Regions from separate parts of the Porphyrobacter sp. ULC335 genome, predicted to be linked through region 1. Evidence: predicted binding sites of a transcription regulator. Region 1 holds the regulator's gene; the other holds the start of a gene.

Region 1 (7,936 bases):
ATCCCTGCTCCTCTGCAAGCGCCTTCGTAGTGGCTTCGAGCGCTTCGCTTGTCCAGTCGTTTTCAGCCCTGAGGCGCTGTTCAATCTTGCGTAGAATCGAACGTGCATCGCCTTCGAGGAGCTGCGCCGCCTTCTCGGTCATGGTCAGCGGTCGTTTGGCGAAGAGGAAGGCTGCGCCCTCAGCCACTTCGCCCAGGTTCTTCGCGCGAACCTTGAGCACGGGCATGGCCTGCGTAAGCAGCTCGACATCGGCCGTTTCGCCGATCCGTGCGGCGATCAGCGCGGCAAGGCGCGCATCATCGGCCTCGCGCAGATAATGTCCGTTCAGGTTTTCGAGCTTCTTCATGTCGAAGCGCGAGGGGCTTTTGCCGACTCCCGCAAGATCGAACAGTTCGACCGCTTCGGCGCGGGTGATTTCCTCGCGGTCGCCGTGGCCCCAGCCCAGACGCAGCAGGTAATTGAACAGCGCTTCGGGCAGGATGCCGAATTCGTCGCGGTAGGCCTCTACGCCCAGCGCGCCGTGGCGCTTGGACAGCTTCGCCCCGTCCGATCCGTGGATCAGCGGGATGTGGGCATAGACCGGATCCGGCCAGTTGCCTTCGATAGCGTTCATCGCGCGGATGATCGGCAGCTGGCGGAAGGCGTTGTTGAGGTGGTCGTCGCCGCGGATCACGTGGGTCACGCCCATGTCGTGATCGTCCACCACCACCGCGAGCATATAGGTCGGCGTGCCGTCCGCCCGCAGGATGATGTAATCGTCCAGTTCCTCGTTCTTCACCGTCACCGCGCCCTGGACCTGGTCATGGATGGTGGTTTCGCCCGTTTCCGGCGTCTTGAGGCGGATGGTGAAGGGCGCGCCCTCGGGCGCTTCGGCGGGATCGCGGTCGCGCCAGCGCCCGTCGTAACGCAGCGGCTTTTTGTTGGCGCGCTGCTCCTCGCGCATGGCTTCGAGTTCTTCGGTGGTGGCAAAGCACTTGTAGGCCTGTCCCGCCTTCAGCAGCTGCAACGCCACTTCGGCATGGCGCTCTGCGCGGTCGGACTGGAACAGCGGGGGCGCGTCATAATCGAGCCCCATCCAGTCGAGGCCTTCGATAATCGCGTCAATCGCCTCCTGCGTGGAGCGCTTGCGGTCGGTATCCTCGATGCGCAGCAGGGTGCGCCCCCCGTGGTGGCGGGCGTAGAGCCAGTTGAACAGCGCGGTGCGCGCGCCGCCGATATGCAGAAAGCCGGTCGGCGAGGGGGCGAAGCGGGTCACCACTTCTGCGGTCGGCGCTGCGGCTGTGCTGCTGCTTTCGCTTGCCATGAGCTTTGACTTCCTGTTCACTTTGAGCGGCTTGGTTCGCGGCTTGCGTTGGGGACGAGCCGGTCCGGGGGCAAGCCGATGCGCGATGTACCGATCATTCCGATGGGGGAGGATCCGGGCGGCCACGAAGCCGCCGGAGACCCGCCGCCGCGCCCTTGGCAAACCCCGCGAGTCTTGTCCAGCACCGCAGGCGGTGGCGGGCGCTGGCTCGACGCTGCGGAGCGCTTTCTGGGAGAGGCCGGTTTCGACCGCGCACCGTGGCTGGCGGTTGTGTTCGCCCTCGGGATCACGGCGTGGTTCGCGCTCCCCGAACTGTGGCAATGGTGCGCAGCCATCGTTGGCGGGGTAGGTGCGGCGCTGGGGGCGCTGGCGGTTTGGCCGCCCGGCAGCGCGGCGGACGAGCGGCGCGCCAATCTGCGGCTTGCCGTCGTCGCCTGCGGATTGGTGTTCGCGCTGGGGGTGGGCGTGGTCTGGGCGCGCTCTGCGATCGTTGGAGCCGAGCCAATCGCACGTCCGGCGGTGACGCTGCTCGAAGGGCGGGTGCTCGAACGCGAGGACCAGCCCGCCGACGAGCGGATAAGGCTGACGCTGGCGGTACGTGACGCAGAGACTGGCACGGCGCGCAAGGTCAGGGTCAATGTTCCCACGGCAGCGCTGGGCGAGGGCGGAGTGCCTGCAGGCCTTGCAGAGGGTACCATCGTGCGGCTGCGGGCACGCTTGATGCCGCCAGCCAGCCCGATGTTGCCCGGTAGTTACGACTTCGCGCGCGCGGCGTGGTTTCAGGGGCTTGCCGCGACCGGCACGATGGTCGGCACGCTGACGGTGGCCAGCCCCGCGCCGGAAAGCCGCGGTCTCGCCAGTTTGCAACGCTCGCTGGCCGAGCATGTCCGGTCACAGGTCGAGGGCTCTCCGGGAGCAATCGCTGCGGCTTTTGCCAGCGGGGATCGCGGAGGGATTGCCGAGAGCGACGAGGCGGCGATGCGGGATTCGGGGCTGACACACCTTCTCTCGATCAGCGGCTTGCACGTCAGCGCGGTGATCGCTGCGGCCTATTTCGCCGTGCTGCGCTTGCTGGCGCTGTGGCCTGCTCTGGCGTTGCGGGTGCGTTTGCCGGTGGTCGCTGCGGGGGCGGGGGCGCTGGCGGGAGTGGGCTATACGCTGCTGACTGGCGCCGAGGTTCCGACGATCCGCAGCTGTGTTGCCGCCCTACTGGTGCTCGGCGCGCTGGCCTTGGGGCGCGATGCGCTCTCGCTCAGGATGGTGGCGGTGGCGGCGGGCTTCGTGCTGTTGCTCTGGCCCGAAAGCGCGGTCGGCCCGAGCTTCCAGATGAGTTTCGCCGCCGTGCTGGCGATCATCGCTCTCGCCAACAGCGCGCCGGTGCAAGCCTTCCTCGCCCCGCGCGAGGAGCCGTGGTGGGCTCGCACCGGGCGGCGGGTGGTCATGCTGTTTGCGACAGGTGTGGTGATCGAACTGGCGCTGATGCCGATCGTGCTGTTCCACTTCCACCGTGCGGGGATGTATGGCGCCTTCGCCAATGTGGTGGCGATCCCGTTGGTGACGTTTGTTGCGATGCCGATGATCGCGCTGGCGCTGGTGGCCGATCTTGTGGGAGCGGGGGCGCCGTTCTGGTGGCTGGTAGAACAGTCGCTGGCGCTGCTGTTATGGATCGCGCATGTCACGGCCAGGCAGGCGGGGGCGGTGCGAATGATGCCGCAAATCAGCACCTTGGCAGTCGCTCTGTTCGCGTGCGGTGGCTTGTGGCTGGCGCTGTGGAAGGGGCGGGTGCGGCTTGCCGGATTTCTCCCGGTGGCGGTGGCGGGCCTGCTGGCGGCGGCGACACCGGTGCCTGATCTGCTGGTGGCGGGCGACGGGCAACAGGTCGGCATCACGATGACGGGGCCTGACGGAAATCCGCGGCTTTTGTCCCTGCGTGACGGGCGTTCGTCCTACACCCGCGACAATTTGATGGAGCTTGCGGGCGTTGCGGCAGAGCCGGTGCCGCTCGCCGAATGGAAGGGGGCGCGGTGTTCTTCGGCCTTTTGCACCCTCACCCTCCAGCGGGGCGGGCGGGACTGGGTGCTGCTGCTGGGCCGTGGGCGTGACCAGGTCGAGGAGCGCTCCCTGGCCGCCGCCTGTGCCGACGCCGACATCGTTGTTTCGGAGCGGTTTCTTCCCCGTTCCTGCCGCCCGCGCTGGCTCAAGGCCGACCGACGCTTCCTCGAACGGTCCGGAGGCTTGTCGATCAATCTTGCCAGCGAGCGGATTACCACCGTTGCCGAGGGTCAGGGCTCGCATGGCTGGTGGTGCGGTGTGAAGGAGTGACACACCCATCGGGCCAAACCGGCGCTTAGGGGGGTCTAAGCCGGGCTAGAAGGGGTCTGAAGGGGGTCTAACCGGGGTCTGGAACCCCTGAAATCGGGGCTGGATCGGCACCAGCATTAAGCCAACAGTCTGAAATAGAACAGCAATCAGGCCGGAGAGCGATGTTTCACGCCAAAGCGAGCATTACCGCCCCCGCGCGCTACGCCCTCCGGCCCCGATTGCCTCAGTGATAGCGGCGCAGCAGGCCAGCCAGCTTGCCCTGCACCTCGACCTCGTCGGGGCGATAGAACTGCGGATCATAGGCCGCGTTGGCCGGATCGAGCCGGATCTGGCCGCCTTCCTTGCGCAGATACTTCAGCGTCGCTTCCTCGCCGCGCACCAGCGCGACCACGATCTCGCCATCGCGCGCGGTGTTGGTCCGCCGCACCAGCGCGAAATCGCCATCGAAGATACCCGCTTCGACCATCGAGTCGCCCGACACTTCGAGCGCATAATGCTCGCCCGGGCCGAGCAACGCGGCCGGAACCGGCAGGGTCGACTGGCCTTCCAGCGCCTCGATCGGCGCACCCGCCGCGATCCGCCCGTGCAAGGGCAGTTCGATCACATCATTCGCGGCAACGGATTCGGCCACACGCGGAGCAGGCGGAACCATCGGCACCACATTGCCGCCCGCAGCATTGCTGCGCGCAGGGGTCGTGTCGCCGGGCTGGCGGATCACTTCAAGCGCGCGCGCGCGGTTGGGCAGGCGGCGCAGGAACCCGCGTTCTTCCAGCGCGGAAATCAGCCGGTGCACGCCCGACTTGCTCTTGAGGTCGAGCGCTTCCTTCATTTCCTCGAAACTCGGCGAGATGCCGGTTTCTTCCAGCCTTTGCTGGATGAAACGGATCAACTCGTGCTGCTTGGCCGTCAGCATGGATAAATCTCCCTTGGTCGCATTCACGCCCGGCCCATCGGCCCGGCGCCAGTCCCAGATGTGCTCCAAGAGGCACCCGCCCGGATGAGGGCAAGGTGCTTTGCATGCACGCCCGTTCCGCCATTAAGGTGAACGAACAAGGAACAATTAGGCAACCCGCGAAAGGGTGTCAAGCGCGCCGCGCGCCAAACCCTCGCAATTCAGCCATTTTGGAGGCGGAACACCCGCACCGGCTCGCCCGCCGCGACTGGCGGGGCGTGGGCGGGCCGGTCGATCAGGCAATCGGCGGCGGCAAGGGCGGAGAGCGCCGAGGAATCCTGCGATCCGGCCAGTCGCACGCTTTCTCCATCGCTCATTGCGCGCAGGAATTCGCGGCGTGGGCCGATGGCGGGCAGGTCTTCGCCCGCCAGCATCGTGACCGCGCGCGGGAGCGGGTCAGGATCGCCCATGCTGGCGCGCACCAGCGGCAGGGCAAACAGGAAGGCGGTGACGAAGCTCGACACCGGATTGCCGGGTAGGCCAAGGATCACCTGCCTGCCCAACGCATCCTCCCGCGTCGCGACCATCAGCGGCTTGCCCGGCTTGATCGCTACCCGCCAGAAGTCGATTTTCGCACCCCAGTCCTTGAGCGCCTGCTGGATGAGATCATGATCGCCCACCGATGCCCCGCCGGAGGTGATGAGGATGTGGCTGTCCTCGGCGCGCTTGAGGGCGGCGGCGAGCGCGGCGCGATCATCGGCCACCGGGCCTAAGGGGTCGACGAAGCCGACATAGGGGGAGAGCATCGCGGCCAGCATCACACCGTTGCTCGCCGGGGTCTGGTGCGGGCCGCAGGGCTTGCCGGGCGCGACCAATTCATCGCCGCTGTCGAGTACGGCGACCCCGGGGGGCAAGCGCCACGACAGCACCCCGTGTCCGGCCGAGGCCGCGAGCGCTAGCACTGCAGGCGAGTAGGCGGTGCCTTTTGTCAGCACCGTGTCGCCATCGCGGAAATCGAAGCCGGCCTTGCGAATGTGCTTGCCCGGCGGCGGAAGTTCGGTCGCAGTCACGAGGTTGTCTTCGACGCGGGCATCTTCCTGAAGCAGCACGCTGACCGCACCCTCTGGAACGATCGCGCCCGTCGAAATTCGCACGCATTGGCCTGCGGCGAGTTCGGCGGGGTAGGGCGCGCCCGCACGGCTTTCGCCCACACGCTGCCAAGGACCGGCGCCTGACGTTATCGCATAACCGTCCATTGCGGACAGATCGGCGGCGGGTTGGGTGCGAAGGGCGGTAACGTCCTTGGCCAAGAAACGCCGTTCGGCAAACGTCGAGAGGCCAAGCACACAGGAAGGGGGCTGCGGAGCGAGCGCCAACAGGCGGGCTTGAGCTTCCTCCAGGCCGAGCGGCGCGTTCAAGCGGGCGCTTTCCAGTCGCCGGACTTGCCGCCGCTTTTGGCGATCAGGCGGACTTCGCCGATCACCATGCCCTTGTCGATGGCTTTAGCCATGTCATAGATTGTAAGGAGTGCGACCGAAACCGCTGTCATCGCTTCCATTTCCACGCCCGTCTTGCCGGTGAGCGAGGCGGTGGCGGTGGCGCGGATGGCGTCTGCTTCGTAAGCGAAGTCGATATTCACCGCGTCGAGTGCGAGTGGATGGCATAGCGGGATCAACTCGCCCGTGCGCTTGGCCGCCATGATCCCGGCGATCCGCGCGGTGCCGAGCACGTCGCCCTTGGGCGCATTGCCAGCGCGGATGGCTTCCAGCGCCTCTGCCGACATGGCGATCCGCCCCGATGCCACCGCGCGGCGGGCGGTGGCGGGCTTGCCGCCGACGTCGACCATATGCGCGGTGCCGTCGCTATCAAGGTGGGTGAGTTTGGTCATGCTCTACGCTTCTGAGCCCAGCAGGGCTCGCGTGGCACTCGCAATATCGTCAGCGCGCATCAGGCTTTCGCCGACGAGGAAGGTGCGCACGCCGGCCGCTTCGAGCAGCTGGATATCGGCATGGGTGTTGATCCCGCTCTCGCCAACCAGCAGCGTGCCTTCGGGCGCAAGCGGGGCGAGGCGTTCCGTGGTGGCGAGACTGGTGGTGAAGGTCTTCAGATCGCGGTTGTTGACCCCGATGAGACGCGATTTGAGGACGCGCGCGGCACGCTCCATCTCGGCCTCGTCATGGACTTCGACGAGAACGTCCATGTCATGCTCGCGCGCGGCGGCTTCGATCTCGGCCATCGCGCTGTCCTCCAGCGCGGCGACGATGATCAGGATCGCGTCGGCCCCGAGGGCGCGCGCTTCGAGGCACTGCCACGGATCGACCATGAAGTCCTTGCGCAGCACCGGCAGCGCGCAGGCGGTCCGCGCCTCGACGAGGTAATCCTCATGGCCCTGGAAATAGGGCGCATCGGTCAGCACCGAGAGGCAGGCAGCGCCGCCCGCTTCGTAGGCGGCGGCATGTTCTGCGGGGCGGAAGTCGGCGCGGATCAGGCCTTTGGAGGGGCTCGCCTTCTTGATCTCGGCGATCAGCGCATAGCCGCTGGCGGCGCGGGCGCGCAGGGCCGCTTCGAACCCGCGCGGGGCCGATTGCAGGCGGGCGGCTTCCGCCAGCTGCGCGACGCTGACCGCGAGCTTGCGGGCGGCGACTTCATCGCGCTTGGTGGCGCAGATTTCTTCGAGCTTGTTCATTGTCTCATGCCTTTGCCGTTCGCCTCGAGCGAAGTCGAGAGGCCATTGCAGGGTATCTCGACTGCACTCGACACGGACGGGGAGGGGTTACTTCGCCAAAGCGATCCACTTTTCGAGCAACGCCAGCGCAGCCCCGCTGTCCAGTGCCTCGGCCGCCATCGCTGCGCGTTCGCGCCAGTCGCTACCGCGCCCCGCGACCGTCAGCGCGCCGGCCGCGTTGAACAACACGGCATCGCGGTAGGGGCCGGGTGTGCCCATCAGCAGCGCTTTCAGGGCGGCGGCGTTATGCTTGGCATCATCGCCCCGGATCGCTTCGATCGGCGCATGGGGCAGGCCTGCTGCGCTCGCGTCTAGGCGCTCCATCGTGAAGGCGTTGCCGGTGACGACCGCCACCTCGTTCCCGCCTGCGAGGCTCAACTCGTCGAGCCCTTCATCGCCCGAGACAATCAGCGACTTGCCCGTGCCGAGCCGGGCCATCGCACCGGCATAGATCGGTACATAGGCGGGCCGGGCGATGCCGATCAGTTGGCTGGTGACCTTGGCCGGGTTCGACAGCGGGCCCATCAGGTTGAAGATCGTGCGCTGGCCGATCCGCACCCGGATGGGCTGGATGCGCGCCATCGCGGGGTGGTGGTTCTTGGCGAAGAGGAAGCAAATGCCGATCTCCGCCAGCGTCTTTTCCGCCGTGCGGCCCGCTGCGTCCATGTCGAGGCCCAATGCCTCCAGCGTGTCT
Region 2 (7,936 bases), 240 kb from region 1:
GATCGGCAATCACGCGGTGCGAGGCGGCAGTCTCGCCTGTCGCGGCGACGCCGGTGAGCGACTCAGATGCCGAAATCAGCGCCTTGAAGGTGTCGGTATCATAGTTGTCGTGCACGCCTTGCAGGACGGCAGCGACACGCTCGATGCCCATGCCGGTGTCGATCGACGGCTTGGGCAGATCGCGGCGGGTGCCATCAACCTGCTGTTCGTATTGCATAAATACGAGGTTCCAGATCTCGACGAAGCGATCGCCGTCCTCGTCCGGGCTTCCCGGAGGGCCACCGAAGATGTGCTCGCCGTGATCGTAGAAGATTTCGGAACACGGCCCGCAAGGCCCCGTGTCGCCCATCGACCAGAAGTTGTCCGAGGTGGGGATGCGAATAATGCGGTGGTCGGGAAGGCCCGCAATCTTGCGCCACAGATCGGCTGCTTCGTCGTCCGTATGATATACGGTGACGGTGAGCTTGTCCTTGGGAAGGCCCCATTCGCCGGTCAGCAGGGTCCAGGCGTGGGTGATCGCCTCTTCCTTGAAGTAATCGCCGAAGGAAAAATTCCCAAGCATTTCAAAGAATGTATGGTGCCGGGCGGTGTATCCGACATTGTCGAGATCATTATGCTTGCCGCCGGCGCGGACGCATTTCTGCGAGGATGCGGCACGGGGGCTGGCCGGGGTTTCGAGCCCGGTGAAGACGTTCTTGAACGGCACCATCCCGGCGTTGACGAACATCAACGTCGGATCGTTGTAGGGCACGAGCGGCGCGCTCGGCGTGGCGGCGTGGCCATTCCTACTGAAATAGTCGAGGAAGGAGCGGCGGATTTCGTTCGTCGAGGTCATGGCGGTGCAGTTAGGCAAAGCGCGGGGATTTCGCAATGGAGCGCGCAAAATCCCGGGGTCTGGAGGGGGTCTAACCGGGGTCTAACGGGGGTCAAGACGGGGTCTAAGGGGGGTCTGGAGGCACCCTCGACGCTGCTAAACCAGTGCTGCGCACCCAACAGCCGCGCCGGGCAAGCGAAAAGCCGGCCTGCGCTCTGGGGAGGAGCACAAGCCGGCGTTCCGGGTTTTCGGGCGCGGTGGGACAGCCGGGGAGCGGGACACTCCTGCCGGGCAAGCGCCCGCTTGGGGATCAGTCGTCCGAGTCCGCGTCCGGCCCGGCCATCATTTCCCCGGCAACCTGATCGGTGCGGCTGCGGATCGCAGCTTCCAACCGGTCGCAAACTTCAGGATGTTCCTTGAGATAGGTCTTGGCGTTTTCGCGGCCCTGACCGATGCGGATCGAATCGTAGGAGAACCAGCTCCCCGACTTCTCGACGAGGCCGGCCTTCACACCCAGATCGATGATCTCGCCGATCTTGGAGATGCCTTCGCCATACATGATGTCGAATTCGACCTGCTTGAACGGCGGGGCGACCTTGTTCTTCACCACCTTCACGCGGGTTGCGTTGCCGGTAATCTCGTCACGGTCCTTGATCTGTCCGGTGCGGCGGATGTCGAGACGGACCGAGGCATAGAACTTGAGCGCGTTGCCGCCGGTGGTGGTTTCGGGGTTACCGTACATCACACCGATCTTCATGCGCAGCTGGTTGATGAAGATCACCATGCAGCGCGAGCGGCTGATCGAGCCGGTCAGCTTGCGCAAGCTCTGGCTCATCAGGCGGGCCTGAAGGCCGACGTGCGAATCGCCCATCTCGCCTTCGATTTCCGCGCGCGGCACCAGCGCTGCGACCGAATCGACCACCAGCACGTCAATCGCGTTGGAACGCACCAGCGTATCGACGATTTCCAGCGCCTGTTCGCCGGTATCGGGCTGCGAGACGATCAATTCGTCAATGTCGACGCCCAGCTTCTTGGCATAGACCGGATCAAGCGCGTGTTCCGCGTCGACGAAGGCAGCAGTGCCGCCCATCTTTTGCGCTTCGGCAATAACATGCAGCGCCAGCGTGGTCTTGCCCGAGCTTTCCGGCCCGTAGACTTCGATCACCCGGCCGCGCGGCAGGCCGCCGATGCCCAGAGCAATATCCAGACCCAGCGAACCGGTCGAAATGGATTCGACCTGCATCGTTTCCTTCGAGCCCAGCTTCATTGCCGAACCCTTGCCGAATGCACGATCAATCTGTGCGAGCGCGGCTTCGAGAGCCTTTTGACGGTCCACGGCTTTTTTGTCCTCTTCCACCAATTTCAATTGGGTAGCCATCGCACGCGCTCCTTCGGTTGCCTAGGGGCGAAGATCAGTTTTCCGCCGCCCGGTGGAGCCTATGTATCGCGTTTGTTCTCATGGAACAAGTAGGGAACGAAATTTTTTTCACCGGGCCAGATCGGCCCATGCCTACGCCCGCGCCTAATCGCTTACCGCTTGGCGCAGCTTCCAGTCGACTGTGCGCGTTGCGTTGGCGGGGATCGTCACCTCGACCGTCTGGTAGCCGTTCTTCACCACCACCTGCTGCTGCGGGAAGCGGAAGTCGAACTGCCCTGCCCAGCCGATTTGCAGCCTAAGCTGCACGGGATGCGGGTTCGCATTCGTCAGCGTGGTGCGCATTCCCGTCCATTTGCGCTTGCGTACTTCGGTGACAGCTTTGGTCGTCCGGGTGCAGGTGGAGAACACCTGCGCGCTCGGTGCAAGATCCAGTTCCACATCCTGGCCGCGCGCATAATCGCGCAGGGAGGTTTTACCGGCCACTTGCGGCCCACGCGCAGTCGGCTCGTACAGCGTCATCGCCCCTTGCGGCAGAGCAATGCCAAGGCCCTTCTTGTCCTCGTTCTTGGTCACCAGCAGCATATCGGCGGCGGTTGGCGGGGTACCACCCGGATCGGCGCGGTCATAGGGCAGGCACGTCGCCACATAGATCATCCGTGCCTTGACCGCGTCCTTGTTGAGGAAGGCGACCTGCTTCATTCCCTTGGCGGAAACATCGACGCGGCCGGGCACACGGAACAGCTTGAGATCGCCGAGATTCTCCTCGCTGGCGGTGACGACGGCGGCCTCCATTGCCATGTCCGCCATCCGCATGCGAGAGGCGGTGACCGTGATCGGTGACGGCGCATACATCATCGTGGGCGCTGGCAAGGGTGACGGCGGCGGAGGCGGAGGCGCATAGAATTCGACCGGCGATCCCTCCGCTGTGCTGCCAAGCGGATAGCAGGTCAGCCGCAGCGGCTCTGCCACCGGAGGGTCGGCGAGTTGCCGGTAGTCGCTCTCGATATTCAGCTTGCCGGCAATGATCTGGAGCCGGGCATTATCGAAGCTCTGCCCGTTGTCGTTGACCAGCGTGAGCCAGCTCAAGAGGCTCATGGCGAATTCGTCGCCTGCGCCGGTGCTCCCGCTGCCATCGGGCATGGTGCCGACATAATTGGCCTGCCAGTCGAAGCCCCAGGACAGGTATGTGAGTGTCACATCATAGGTGCCGCCCTCATCCGACCGGGTATCGACCGAGAACACCGGGCTTGCCGAAAGGCCTGCGGGGATGCGGTCGAAGGTCAGCTTTTCGGGCAGGCCGGCACAGCGCACCGCCTCGAACCCCTGTCCGGTTTGCAGCACCAGCCCGCCATCCGCACGGGTGCGCACCACGGCTTGCTCGCTTCTGGCCTCGCCTGTCGCGGGGTTGGTGCGGGTGATCGTCACGCGGTTGCCGAGCGTGCCGTTGACCAGCGCCGCGGGTGAGAGCAGCTCGGCGTTGCGGTTCTTCTCGATGGTGCCGCCGGGGAGCCCCGTCACGATCGCCGAAATGCCGATCATGCCTTCCGCCACGCCTTCGAAACGGATCGTGGATTCGCCCTTGGGCAACGTCACCCGGCGGGTCTCGCTGATCATCGCGAAACCCTGCGGATAGTTGCGGTTGAGCTTTTGGTCCTCGCCGCGATCCGGATCGCGGTAGATCGTCACGGCGAGGTCGGACGGCGCTTCGGCGTCGACCACCTCGCGCCCCGAGGTCTGGGCAGCCAGCGGCGCAGCGATCACCGCCGCGCAGGTCAGCCAGATTGCGGCGTTCCGCATCACCCGCCTCAGTAGCGGGTTTCGTAGGTCACGCGGATAACCCGCTCGCCCTCGGCAGGGACGGGAACGGTGTAGCGCCGCCGGTCAGCGTTCAATTGTTCGCCCTTGATGTCCTCGAAAGTGACGCGGGTATCATCCCCCCACCAGCTGCGGCTGAGGCCGACCTGGGTGAGGTCCACCGCCACAGCTTCCGCTTTGGCATTGGTGAGGGTGTAGCGCATGGTCGTGCGGTAGAAGGTCTTGGGCCGTTCAACCTCGACCGTGCTGACCGGCTTGCCGTCCTGATAGACGCGGTAACGCGCGCTTTTTTCCCATTCCGAGGCGGTGATTTCCTCGCGCTTCTCGATCTCGGCCTTCACGGTGATGTCGAAGGCGTCGCCGGTCACCAGCGAAAGGTCGCTGCCCATCGGGGTGTGGCCGATCTGGTTTTCACCGATGAACTGCGGGGTGCCTTCGCGGTCGCGCTGGTAGAAGCGCACCGTGCCTGCCGGCAGCGCGTCACCCAAGCCCTGATCGCGCGAGGTCGAAAAGGCGATACGGCTTTCCACGTTGCGCGGGTTCTGGTCATTTTGCTCGAAGCCGACCGTGATCGCATAGATCTTGCGCGCGGGGACGGACTGCACGTCGAGGAAGCTCACCTGCTTGGTCTGCGCATTGGCGACCGTGGTGCGCCCGCTGATCGGGTAGAGGTAGAAATCGCCGAGCTGCTCGCGGTCCGCTGCCTCGGTCCCTGCGCGGGTCATGCCGCGCTGGCTGTAACCGCCGCGCCCGCCGCCATTATTGGGATCGCCCGCGACCAGCACGGTATCGGCGCGGTGGAAGGTGGTGCCGGTGTTGTTGGTGAGCGTCACCCAGCCCTGCATGTCGATGGTGCCCGCGCTCTCGTTATACAGCGCGACATAGTCCGCGCTCCACCCCAGCCCGCCGGTGAGATAGCGCAAGCTGACCGGGCGCGTGCCGCCGCGGCTGCTGTCGAGATTGACCGACAGCGTGGGCCGCGCGCGAAGGTTCGGCGGCACGCGGTCGAAGATCACGCGCACCGGCAGGCCATCGTCACGCAGCACCTCGATCCGGTCGCCGATCTGGATCACCACGCCGCCTGCGGTGGAGAGCACCTTGGCGCGCTCGCGCGTTTCGGTGCCGGTCGCGAGGTTGGTGCGCAGCAAGGTGACGGTCTGGCCGATGGCCTTCTCCATCAGCTTGGTGGGGGTGAGCAGATCGTAATCGAAGTTCTGTTCGATGATCGTGGTGTTGGCTGCGGCAAAGCTCAGCGTCTCGGCCTGGATGCGGGCCGAAACGTCGGGGAATTCGACCCGGCTCTGCCCCTGCGCGATGGCAAGCTGGCGCACATCCTGCACCAGCGCGAGATCATTATTGTAGATGGTGAGCGCGACATCACCCTGCGCCGTCGCATCGGGATCGGGGACGCCCTGGGCAAGCGCGCCTGCTGCCAGCAGTGCCGCAGCAGAAACGCCGACGCCTGCGATAATGGCCCGGTAGATCATGCAAGTCCCCTTCAATCGTGTCTGGCACGCGATGAACGACCTTGCGGCTTTCTCCAAGGTGAATGGAGTGCTTATGCCGGTGAAAATGCGACTTCCGCCGCGCGCCTATGCGCCAGCCTCGGCCTCCGCGCGCGCCTGTTGCAGCACCGCGCCGACCTTGTCGCCGATCGATGCGACGCTGAAGGGTTTGGCGATGAAGTGCATGTCGGGGATGTCGATATCGCGGCGCAGCTGTTCCTCGGCATAGCCTGACATGAAAAGCACCGGCATCTTGGGAAGCTGTGCGCGGATGGCGCGGACCATGGCGGGTCCGTCCATCCCGGGCATCACCACATCGCTCACCACGACATCGAACGTCCCGCCCTCGGTGATGGCGGCAAGGCCTTCCTCACCATTGGCGCAGGCGGTGACTTCGTAACCCGCACGGGTCAGCGCCCGTTCGGCTACGGCGCGCACCATGTCCTCGTCCTCGACTAGCAGCACCTTGCCACCTGCCGACCAGTCGGAAGAAACCAGCGGCGCAGCCGCGCGCTTCTTGGGCATCTCGCCGCGGTGGACGGGGAAATAGACCGTGAAACGCGCACCGACGGGGTGGCCGGTCTTGTCCGCGATATTGTCGGCGAAGATGAACCCGCCCGATTGCTTGACGATCCCGTAGGCCGTCGACAGGCCGAGGCCGGTGCCCTTGCCCTGTTCCTTGGTGGTGAAGAACGGCTCGAACAGCTTGGGCAGCACGTGCGGCGGAATGCCGCCGCCGGTGTCCTGCACGATCAGCACGGTATAGTCCGCCGCGGGCAGCACCTCGGAGCCGAGCTGGATCACCTGCTTGGCATGCAACGTCCGGGTGAACAGCGAAATCCGCCCCGTGCCATTCCCGCGCGACTGGATCGCATCGCGCGCGTTGACGGCGAGGTTCATGATGACCTGCTCCATCTGCTGCGGATCGGCGCGCACCGGGCCAAGGTTGCGGTCATGCTGGACGTAGTAGGTGATCTTCTCGCCCAGCAACCGCTTGATCAGCGGGCTGACCTCGCTGACCACGTCGGGAAGCTGGATGATCTCGGGCCGCAAGGTCTGCTGGCGCGAGAAGGCGAGCAACTGGCGCGTCAGCGCGGCGGCGCGGTTGGAATTGGCGCGGATCTGCTGGATGTCGTCGTAATCACTGTCGCCCGGGATATGGCGCAGCAGCATCAGATCGCAATTGCCGATGATCGCGGTCAGCACATTGTTGAAGTCATGCGCGACGCCGCCCGCAAGCTGGCCCACGGCCTGCATCTTGGTGGCCTGCGCCACCTGACGGCGCAGCTGGTTTTCCTGCGAGGTGTCGGCAAGCGAAAGCAGCACCGCCGCCTCGCCAAGGCCCCGCACGCCCGCAAGGCCGAGCGAGACCGGCTCTTCCGGGCTGTTGACCAGTCGCACCGCAACATCGCCGCTGGTCGAAGGGCCGCGTCCGTGGCGGCGCACCGCATCGGACAGCGCAGCCTTGTCCTCGCGCACGACGAGATCGGTCGGGAAGGCAGGCAGCCCCCGCCCCTCGCGCGCGACCGATCGCAGGAAGGCGTCATTGGCGAAGAGGAAGCGCCCGTCACGGTCGGTCATGGCAAGGCCCAGCGGCAATTGCGCCAGCAGTGCATCAAGCTGCGCGACCCCGGCTTGCGAAGCGCCATCCCAGCCCGAACCGATGCCCACGCCCGAATCGATCAGCAGCATCAGGGACGTCGCCTCGTCCGGGCCTGCGGGGGTAACCCGCTCCTCGGGATCGACCAGCGGGACGTCGACCAGCGTCTGCGGCGTTCCGCCCCGCCCTTCGCGGGCAAAGAAAATGCGGTCGCGTTCGTCGGAGCGCAGGAAGCTGACGAAATCCTGCCCCACCATGCTCGCCCGCTCGTCCCCGGCGGCCCGCTCGGCAAAGCCGGCGCTGACGGCGCGGATCACGCCATCGGAAGTGGTGATAGCGGTCTCGATCCCGGCGCGGCTCAGCATCTTGCCGAACGGCCCGGCCAGATCGAGCGCGTGCAGGTTGCTGCTGGTGGTGCGCACGATCGGGCGCAGCCGCCAGATCAGGTGATCGTCCCCCCGTCCGGCGCGCGTGGCGGAAACCTGCCAGCGCGTCTCGTCCGAAGCCTCCACATCCTCAAGCGCGGCGCTCCCGTCGCGCCAGGCGTTGCGTGCGAGCAGCGTCACCGCCTCCAGCGCCTTGCGTCCGAACGGCAGCGCAGGCGGCGCGGCACTGGCGCCAAAACTGTCGAGGAAGAAGATATTGGCGCAAACCATGCGATTGGCGCGGTCGGTAATGGCAATCGCCTCGCCCGCACGCTCGATCGCTGCGACCGTGACGCTCCAGTCGGGCGCGGCCACGCCCTCGCGTTCAGGGGCATCGCGCATCCGGTCGAGCATCACCACCCCGCCCAACAGCACGCCCGCTGCCAGCACAAAGGCCAG

Evidence for each region. Region 1 encodes LexA, which represses DNA repair genes until DNA is damaged. Its sites were predicted from a motif close to GTTCCNCNCTTGTTCT; they were not measured.
Region 2: recA (recombinase RecA) is a predicted target of LexA. The motif match lies at 2,275-2,290, and genes of this name have one in related genera.

Annotation. Positions count from the first base shown of each region.
Region 1 covers NZ_CP078091.1:2,536,791-2,544,726, reverse strand. Annotated here, with positions in the region: gene gltX (glutamate--tRNA ligase) at 1-1,303, opposite strand, end outside; gene KVF90_RS12130 (ComEC/Rec2 family competence protein) at 1,382-3,625, shown strand; gene lexA (transcriptional repressor LexA) at 3,849-4,538, opposite strand; gene KVF90_RS12120 (molybdopterin molybdotransferase MoeA) at 4,739-5,935, opposite strand; gene moaC (cyclic pyranopterin monophosphate synthase MoaC) at 5,932-6,405, opposite strand; gene trpC (indole-3-glycerol phosphate synthase TrpC) at 6,409-7,203, opposite strand; gene trpD (anthranilate phosphoribosyltransferase) at 7,291-7,936, opposite strand, start outside.
Region 2 covers NZ_CP078091.1:2,780,971-2,788,906, forward strand. Annotated here, with positions in the region: gene alaS (alanine--tRNA ligase) at 1-835, opposite strand, end outside; gene recA (recombinase RecA) at 1,125-2,192, opposite strand; gene KVF90_RS13315 (DUF4139 domain-containing protein) at 2,337-3,989, opposite strand; gene KVF90_RS13320 (DUF4139 domain-containing protein) at 3,998-5,494, opposite strand; gene KVF90_RS13325 (PAS domain-containing sensor histidine kinase) at 5,600-7,936, opposite strand, start outside.